Regions from separate parts of the Paenibacillus sp. NPDC057934 genome, predicted to be linked through region 1. Evidence: predicted binding sites of a transcription regulator. Region 1 holds the regulator's gene; each other region holds the start of a gene.
The links. Region 1 encodes Rex, which represses fermentation and respiration genes when NADH is low (regulators of the CRP and FNR family bind a similar motif). Its sites were predicted from a motif close to TTGTGAAATATTTCACAA; they were not measured.

Region 1 (3,286 bases):
AGATTATTGTTGCTGGCTGCACTGTCCGTACCCAGCGATACGGTGACGCCTGCATTTAGCAGGTCGATAACCCGGGCAATCCCGCTGGCCAGCTTCAGGTTACTTCCAGGGTTATGGGAGACACCGACATGGTGTCGGGCCAGGACCCCGATCTCCTCGTCATTCAGATGCACACCATGGGCAACTAGAGACGGTCGTGTAAACATGCCTACCTTTTCCAAGTGCTCGACTGGGCGTAGTCCATATTCCGCAACGTTCTGCTCCACTTCTCGCTTCGTCTCCGACATATGCGTATGTAGCGGCAGATTCAGATCATGGGCCGCCTGCACGAACTTTACAAAAAATTCCGGCGGGCAAGTATATGGGGAATGCGGGGACAGCATCGTTGTAATTCTGCCGTCTGCCTTACCATGCCAGTCGCGAGCGAACCGTACAGCATCAGCTAGCTTCGTATCTTGTACCTCCGGCGGACATAGACCGATAACCCCGCGTGTCAGCACCCCACGCATACCGGACTGCTCCGTAATCTCAGCTACCCGGTCCATTTTGTCATACATGTCCAGAAAGGTCGTCGTGCCACCCTTCATCATTTCCAATATGGACAGCGAGCTTCCCCAATAAATATCTTCCGGGGTAAACTTGCCCTCCATCGGCCACATTTTCTCCTGCAACCAGACCTGAAGAGTCCGATCATCACCATAACCGCGCAACAGCGACATCGCCGCGTGACCATGGGTATTCACCAGACCAGGCATGAACAGTTGGCGGCTGCCATCGATCACTTGCAGCTCTTCTTCAAGGAATGGCTCTTCTTCGCCTATGTATGTGATGAGATCATTCTCTATGATCATACAGCCGTTCAACACAGACAGAGGAGTCCCAGGCACAAGAAACTTCCCGTTACGAATAAGAATCTTACTGTTGCTCATGCCCAAGCTCTTCCTTTCCATCCTGCAAATAATAAGCCAGGCTTTGCAAATCCGTTGTAAAGTCGGCTGCATGGACACGGATATGGGACGGCGTTTTCAGAATCACAGGTGCAAAGTTCAAAATCGCTTCAATGCCAGATTCCACCAGGATATCGGCCACATTCTGCGCTTCGGTATCCGGTACGGTGATAATGCCGATGCGGATGCCCTGCTCACGAATGGTGCTGCCCAGATCCTTCATTGGTTGTACAGTGAGCGAGTTGATTTTCTGACCTACCTTGGGTTCATAGGAATCAAAAATAGCGCTTATTTTCATCGTGTCCTTCAAGTAAGCATTGTAGTTGGACAAGGCGTGTCCAAGATTACCTGCGCCTACCAGTGCCACGTTAATTTGCTGATCCAGTTTCAGGATATGACGGATCTTCTCAATGAGATAAGATACATCATAACCGATGCCTTTACGGCCAAAATCGCCAAAATAAGCCAGATCCTTACGGATCTGGGCGGGGTTAAGATCCAGCTTCTGACCAAGTTCTTGAGAAGAAACTGTCGAGATTTCACGTTTTTGAAGATCGTTGAGGAATCGCAGGTATACAGGAAGTCTGCGTACCACCGCCTCCGAGATTTTATCCGATTTCATGTTTTCTCCTCCTAAATTAATCTGATTGTTGAAAATAACGCCTACCAAACGGAATGAAAGGGGCTCTAATTGCCCCCCTCCTCCAACCATTCTGCAATTCGGGGAACCATCTGCTCGGTCTTCATATGCTCCATCTTGGGACCGGGCAGCGAATACAGAAAATATTTACCGTAATAGGATTCAATCACCCTGGTATCATAAACAATAACGATCCCCCGGTCTTGTGCCGTCCGAACGAGACGACCAAAGCCCTGCTTGAAGCGGATAACCGCCTGCGGCACGGAGAGCTTCATGAACGGGTTCTTCTTCTGCGCCTGTAGCAGCTCAGCCTTAGCCTCCGCGAGCGGATGGTTCGGCGGCTGAAACGGCAGTCTGACAATGGCCAGACAGGTTAGGGCATCGCCGGGAATGTCTACGCCTTCCCAGAAGCTGCTTGTGCCAAGCAGTACTGAAGCGTTGCTATCCTGAAAACGGCGGATCAGCTTGCTGCGGCTTCCACCTTCTACTCCCTGGCCCAGTACACTGATATCCTGTGAAGCCAGAGCTTCCTTCAGAGGATCATAGACCTGCCGTAGCATACGGTAAGAAGTGAACAGTACGAGCATCCGTCCGCGTGTGATTACCGCAGCCTCCGCCAGAGACTGCACCAGCGTATCCACAAAACGGGCATCGCCAATGCTACCCTTGACGCTCGGGAAGTCGCGTGGAATGACCAGCAGGGCCTGTTCACGGTACTTGAACGGAGAAGGCAGCAGCGAGGTCATCAGACGCCCCTGCTCCGCAGCTTCGCCGAGCCCCAGATTGTCAATCATGAATTGGAATGATTTATCGACCGACAATGTGGCCGATGTCAGCACGATGCTATTCTTCTTGTCGAAGAACAGCTCCTTGAGCTGGGTGCTGACATCGACAGGCACCGCATAGAGCTGCAGGGACTTGCTGCGGTAATTAGTGCTGGCTTCCAGCCAATAGACAACATTCACGTCGTTCAGATTCATAAAGAAACGCACCTGTTCGCGAATGGCGCCCAGATCCTTAAAGAGACCACCAAGATCGGTCACCAGACTGTCCGAACTGGACTGACCGTCCTGTTCACGCATCTCGCTCAGCATCTTCTCACCCTTGCGGATAACTTCGCTGAGGCTCAGGTGCATTGTATTCTCCAATGCCGCAAGCTCTTCCCAGTCCTTCGGCTTGCTTCCCGGCTGGAGACGAAGTACGAGCTGTCCCGCTTCCCCTGCGGCCGCATCGCTTCGCTCTGGCAGGAGAGTGTACAGCTTCTCGCTTAATACATCCCATGTCTCTTTTACCGTAAGCAAGTCCGGATAAAGCCTGTCAATGATGACACTCCATTCGGAAGCCTGCTCGCTACCAGAAGTTTGCAGAATCTGACGCAAGGCCGGAAGCTGTCCGTTACGGCTGTCCTTGTAGAGTCTGCCGAGCGTATGTGACACCGTAAAATGCTTCATGTGCATGCCGAGATGCTTCCCGGCTACATCCTCCAGATGATGGGCCTCATCAATAACCAGATGCTCATAGGCTGGCAACAATTGATGCCCGGCCTTCACATCTGCAAACAGCTTGGAATGGTTCGTAATTACCACGTCCGCTATACCGGCCTCATGTTTGGCCCGGTGGTAATAGCACTTACGGAACCAAGGGCAGGACCGGCCCAGGCAGGAATCGGTGTCGCTTGCCACCGTCTCCCAGAAATCCC
Region 2 (3,286 bases), on a different contig from region 1:
AAAACCGCTCAAGGCCGTACCCAGCGCCACCCCTATATTATTGGCAACGTAGACTATGTTAAACAGCTCACCCCGCTGCTTGGCAAAACGAAAGCCAATAAAGGCCTGAATGGCCGGGAGTGACAACGAATTGAATAGTCCCACAAATCCCATTACAATCATGAAAATTGTCCAATTGTGACTGGCGGCCGGAAGAGTGAACAACGCAAGGGCGTTCATGGCGAGCGCTCCAACGATCAGGCGGTTCACGCCAACTTTATGGTACAGGGAGCCACCCAGCAGTTGACCAGCAATCCCTCCCAGGGATTGAATCAGAATGACCAGACCGGCGTCCTTCATGCTACGACCGAGCTCATCGAATACATACATGGTCACGAGCGGCCACATCAACGCACTTCCTGTCGCATTGATCAGGCTGGCAATCAGAAATACTTTTACTTCCTTAGGATAAGCAGATAAAAACCTCATAACTAGTGTACATCCTCTGTAAGTTTGGTGTCGTCAATTCCATCCAGTATCCTCCCATCAGTGGCTGTAGGGCAAGTATGTACACTGCCGCTTTGTCGCATCGTCGCAATATTTCATTAAAGTGAATAAAGTCAATGGAATGACACTTCTTCATGGTCTGAAAATCAGTTCTCGAAGCGCGATTGAATGACCCTGATTCACCCCTGTATTCCCAGGGTAATAGACCCTAAGAAACACTCCCTACTAGAATCGCCGTGCATTTCGATTTCGTTCCCCCGAGTCGAGAACGCGGCGAATTTTTGTTGTGTCATGGTATAAAAAAACACTCCCCGTGGACACCGGCCTGTAATCTGACTTCAGGACCTGCGTACCCCAGAGAATGTCTGTTCATCAACATAGCCCGATGGGTCTACGTATTAAGCATGTTTCTTCGCACTGGCGACAGACATGCTGTCCACCGCTTGCACCGCCGTAGGTGCCTTGCGCAAGTAAGCTGCCCAATAGGCTGCTGCTACAAAGATCGCCCCACCTGTCAGATTACCCAGCCAGACCGGAATAAAGTTCATTAAATACTCGTACCAGGAATAGTGTCCCTCAAAGATCGCCGCCGGAATGAGGAACATATTGGCTACAACGTGCTGGAAGCCGATGGCTACGAACGCCATGGTCGGAAACCAGATGCCGAGGATTTTGCCACTGAAACTGTCTGCCCCGTAGGAAAGCCATACTGCCAAGGCGACGAGCCAGTTACAGCCGATACCAGATACGAAAGCCGGGAGGAATCCAGCTTCAAGCTTATGTCCCGCCATATCCACCAGTTTGGCAAGGTAGACTCCGTCTGACGTTAGCCCCGCGACATGCCCGAAGAAATAGGCAACGAACAAGGCCCCTGCCAAGTTACTCAGTGTGATCAACGTTAAGTTCTTGACGACTTCCTTGAATGAAATCTTCTTCGCCATAAAGGCTAGCGGCACCGCCATCATATTGCCTGTTAATAGTTCCGCTCCTGCCAGTAGCACAAGAATCAGACCTACCGGGAAGACTGCTGCCCCGATAAAATTAGCAATAGAGCCCCATTCTTTGGGAGCGGAGGCAATCACGCGGATATCCAGTAAAAACCCGAGGGCGATAAAGGCACCGCCCAGGAAGCCAAGTATAAGGACGGTACTCAGCGGATTGTGCGCCTTCTTGATTCCGTTCTCCACCGTTGCTTCAGCAATTTGCTGAGGTTTGTTATAAGCCATGGTTCGTATCCCCTTTTAATACTTTAAATTTGTTCCTTTATGCCATTGTAGCGTGTCATATAAGACATTAACGTGATAATAATCACTACTGCAAAAGACAAGTGAAAATTTTCACTGACATGTCATAATTAGCGTTTGGACATGCAAAAAAACCGAAGCCAGTACTCTGGCTCCGGTCTGCATGATGATAATTTTATACTAGTGCGGTTTCCTTTACAGGCAGGGTTTGCTGCAATGCCTGCAGTCCGGCAGTATTCAAGAAATTCCACGGCTTGTTGTAGTGCGGCTGGAAGAAGAAATCTATAAAGGCCAGCTGATCCACCGTCATCTTATTCTGGATGCAGACCGAGATCGTATTAATGGATTGTGTCAAATCCATCTTGGACATAATCTGCGCACCCAGGATGCGGCGTGTTGCACGTTCAAATACTACTTTGAGCTGCACTTGCTCGAATGTCGGCATGAACTCCGGACGGTAGTTGTCAGTAATCATAACGCTATCTACTTCCATGCCTTCACCCCTGGCAGCTTCCTCCGTCAGTCCCGTTCCAGCAATATTGTCTTCATAGATCTTGATGCCGGATGTTCCTTGCGTGCCCATGTAGGGAATCGTTTGGGCGACAAGATTACGGGCCACCAGGGTGCCCATCCGCACAGCGTTAGTCGCTAGTGGAATGTAGGCATTTTTACCGGTTGGGTTATAGTGAATCGCGCAGCTGTCGCCAGCGGCGAAGACATCCGGCGCACTAGTCTCCATATAGTTGTTCACAATGATCGCGCCGTTCGGCAGCATCTCAACCTGATTTTTCAACAGTTCCGTATTCGGACGGAAACCGATGCAGAGAATTACCAGCTCGGTCTCATGCTCCCCTTTGCTAGTGATAACCTTGGTAATCTTACCATTCTCGCCGGCAAAAGAGCTGACCTTCTCACCAAGCGCCAAGGTGATACCGTGATCCTTCAGCGACTGCTCGGTAGGAGCAGTGAATTCTTCGTCCAGGTATTTGCTCAAAATCCGCTCTTCCCCGTCGATCAAGGTTACTTGTTTTCCGTTCATCTGAAACGCCTCAACCAGCTCTACTCCGATATATCCGGCGCCAACTACCGTAATCCGGTTCACTTGTTGGGCTCTTTCAATGATAGTGTTGGAGTGATTGTAATTCTTCGAGAGCAGAATACCGTCCAAATCCATGCCTTCCAGCTTCGGAACAATCGGCCACGATCCGGTGGTCATGATCAGCTTGTCATAGGTATCATCAAATTCCTGTCCGTTCGCAAGGTTGCGGGCCCGGAGTGTCTTGGCTTTGGTATCCACCGCAATCACTTCGTGACGCATGTTCGTCTTCACCCCAAGCTCAGCGAGCTTCTCAGGCGAGGAATAGAACAGTCCTTGAGGGTCTTTAACAACACCACCTACATAAAGGGCAATCCCGCAAGAAAGGAACGAAATGTTGTCGTTGCGCTCATACACCGTAATCTCAGCGTCAGGATAAAGCTGGGCTGTATTAACGATGGCTGCGGTTCCGGCATGGGTACATCCAATGACTGCTACTTTCATGATTTCTTCCTCCTCC
Region 3 (3,286 bases), on a different contig from region 1:
GAAAAAGATAAAGAAGACATTCGTAATCTCCCAGACGGGGGATAAATAACGGGAAATCAGACGATTAATCAAGTGGTCTTGCTTGGTCAGGCGAGCGTAGAAAGCAAAGAAACCTGCGCCAAAGTCAATAGAAGCTACTATTAAATAACCATACAAGAACAGCCAGAGCACCGAGATACCAATCAATTCATAATTCATTACGTGTGCTCCCCTTCTTCCGTAGTGAGATTGCGTTTATCCTTCGCCCACTTTTCCATCTCGACTTCTGGCGGATTATTGTTAAACAAGCGTCTTAACACAAGAACACACATGATCCCCAGTACGATGTAAAGAAGCAAGAAGAAGAAAAATAAAATCCGCACATTGGGCGAAGAGGTCGCTGCTTCATCCACACGCATATATCCCCGGATGATCCAAGGCTGCCGTCCCAGCTCAGCATAGAACCAGCCTAATTCGACGCCCATAAAAGCAAGCACCCCACCTAGTGCTATTATTCGAAGCAGCCATTTATTAAGCTCATTGCGCTTCTTCCAGAAGACAAAGAGGAAATAAAGCAGGGAAATCGCCAGTAGTGCAAATCCAATTCCAGCCATCGCATCAAAGAAGTAATGAATGAGCAGCGGAGGCCATTCCTCTTTCGGGATTTGATCAAGCCCTGTGACCGTTGCATTAAAGTCTCCAAAAGCCAGGAAGCTGAGAATTTTCGGGAGATGGAGTGCACCTATGACTTCATGCTCCGCATTAAGAAAGCCGAGTAAAATCAAATCTGCGCCCTTTTCCGTTTTAAAATGCCATTCCCCGGCAGCGAGCTTTTCCGGCTGATGCTCAGCCAAAAATTTAGCCGAAACATCCCCTGCCAACGTATTGAGCAAGCTGAATAGCAACACTACTCCCATCATAAGTTTCAAGGCTTTTTTGTGGTAAGGCGTAACGCCTTTTCTCAGCATGGTTATAGCAGCAACGCCGGCCAAGAGGGCCGCTCCTGTCAAATAAGCGGAGCTTAATACATGAAACACCTTGGAGAAGGTTGCAGCATTCAGCATGGCTTGTAACGGATTAACAGCTGTGAATTGCCCGGCATTCATTACAAAGCCTTGAGGCTGATTCATAAATCCATTGACCGTTGTGATAAACACCGCAGACATCCCTGCTCCCAAGACAATGGGAATCATCAGCAGACAATGAATATACGGATTTTTGAACCGATCCCATGTATACAAATAGATTCCTAGAAAAATAGCTTCAAAAAAGAACGCAAATACTTCTAGAAATAACGGAAGCGCGATGACATTGCCCGCCATTTTCATAAAATTAGGCCATACCAAAGCTAGCTGTAATGAAATGGCGGTGCCTGTCACAACACCGACTGCTACGGAAATAACAAATCCCCGTGACCATCTCTTGGCCATCAGTGTATAGTGAGGATCTTGTTTGCGGACACCGATCAACTCGGCAATGGCAATCATCAGCGGTATGCCGACGCCAAGTGTTGCAAAAATAGCATGAAACCCCAGGGTCATCCCTGTAACCAGCTTACTCCAAAATACCGTATCTACTCCCATAGGCTAATGCCTCCCCTACTAACTCTATAATATTAAATACCAGAATTACTCTACTCAGCGTCTCCGTTCTGTTTCATTCATAAACCTTTTTTAGACCTCGTAATGAGCTAATAGAGATTTTTTTCACAAGATAGACAAAAAGCTTTCCCTGCACCCCTGCGTCTCTGCTTTTTATATTATGAATCCCGATATTCAAAATTATTATATCTTCAATTTGAAGCAATTCCATTGAGGTCACGACTTCGTCTTTAAACGTTCAAGAAAGGATCAACTCTTTCTGACAACTACGTGAACATCATTAAAATAACCCGAACGAGCTATTGATGGATCCTACAGAGAACCCTCAATTTCTGATTAATCCAATGTCTCCCCCGCTTCAACGGCAAGAACATGATTCGTAAGGCATATTTGTAGGACATCTCTCAATTAGAATCTTGATACAATCGGAACGGCAAGATCGCTTCGAAGATGTATTCCCAACAAACTTTGTTCTAACTTAATTTTCTAATTTATACCAATGAACAAAAAAGAGGCAATTCCGGCTGGCCAGCCAGGAATCGCCTCTTTTTTAGTTATATACAATCGAACAAAAGGAATTAACAAAGAGCGAAGATGTGCGAACTGAAGTTTGGAACTGCAGGTGTAAAGCTCTCGCCTGAATACTTTTCATAGGAGAGCTCGCATCGGTTCATAGACTGTCTGTCGACAGATTTCAACCACTAGAAGCGGTATAGTCCGCTTCACCTGTTGTCTTTACAGTGAGAAAAGAGCTTCCTCCCCAACTAACAGCATTTTTGTACCTTATTTTTCTTCAATATAGGTAAATCAGGGAAATAAGATCATAAATGTATCTTAATTTTCGAAAAAATACACTGGATGGTCTATTTTGGATAATTTAAGATACAATATTGCACTTAATCTCCAATATCCCCTAGATACAGAGGATTTAAGGTACGAAAATGCCGTTAATTACACTTCAATCCTTTCTTATATAAGCTCTCTTATTTCCTGGCTATGCTTATTCCTCTGATGCATTCTATATAGCATGCTTTTTACAGGTAAATCTCTACGACGTTACCCTCAGCTTTGCTGAACTGGTCATAGTCTTTGCGTTCGATGCGAACACCACCGCTACGGTAACGGTTGAGGTTGTCTTTGGTAACAACATCGTTGCCGTTCACTGTAACCCGCGAGATATCTCCACCTGTCAGATGGTAGATGAAGTCCACTTTGGCTCCAGCATATTCAAAAGCAAACTTCATGCCGTCAAGCGATTCCGGCAGGACCGGATCGAGGATCAGATCTCCGCCCTCTTGGCGAATGCCAAGTGCATTAGAGATCAGCTGGTTCATATAGATCCCAGGACCGCTGGAATAGATTCTCCAGCCACCTTTTACCGGAACCTCACCGGTGCGCAGCTTGTCAAAGCCTTCTTGCGCTTCGTAACGAGTATTGAATTTACCGTCCGAACTACTGAAGTAAGAGTTCGCTTGGCGCAATTCAGCATTCGGCACTACATCACGGATACCAATCGGGTTGATGGCAGCCAGTCCACTCCAGACCTGATCATTCTTGCCCAGCTTGGCCATCGCTTCCACGTAACGGATATGTGCATGCACATACTGAAGTCCGATTTCGCGGCCGAAGTTCGAAGCCTGCTCTGCACGTTTGAAATGCTTGCTGACTCCGCCGACATATTGAGCCGGACGGTTCATCAAGCGCAC

Region 2: a site for Rex is predicted at 1,812-1,829, ahead of ACFVRY_RS23380 (formate/nitrite transporter family protein). Genes of this name have one in related genera too.
Region 3: a site for Rex is predicted at 1,674-1,691, ahead of ACFVRY_RS19195 (cytochrome ubiquinol oxidase subunit I). Genes of this name have one in related genera too.

What each region holds. Positions count from the first base shown of each region.
Region 1 is NZ_JBHVPB010000002.1:95,138-98,423, reverse strand. It holds gene ACFVRY_RS04995 (amidohydrolase) at 1-929, opposite strand, end outside; gene ACFVRY_RS04990 (redox-sensing transcriptional repressor Rex) at 916-1,569, opposite strand; gene dinG (ATP-dependent DNA helicase DinG) at 1,635-3,286, opposite strand, start outside.
Region 2 is NZ_JBHVPB010000010.1:312,476-315,761, reverse strand. It holds gene ACFVRY_RS23385 (MFS transporter) at 1-468, opposite strand, end outside; gene ACFVRY_RS23380 (formate/nitrite transporter family protein) at 885-1,712, opposite strand; gene ACFVRY_RS23375 (FAD-dependent oxidoreductase) at 1,906-3,270, opposite strand.
Region 3 is NZ_JBHVPB010000008.1:112,373-115,658, forward strand. It holds gene ACFVRY_RS19190 (cytochrome d ubiquinol oxidase subunit II) at 1-198, opposite strand, end outside; gene ACFVRY_RS19195 (cytochrome ubiquinol oxidase subunit I) at 198-1,562, opposite strand; gene ACFVRY_RS19200 (GH36-type glycosyl hydrolase domain-containing protein) at 2,615-3,286, opposite strand, start outside.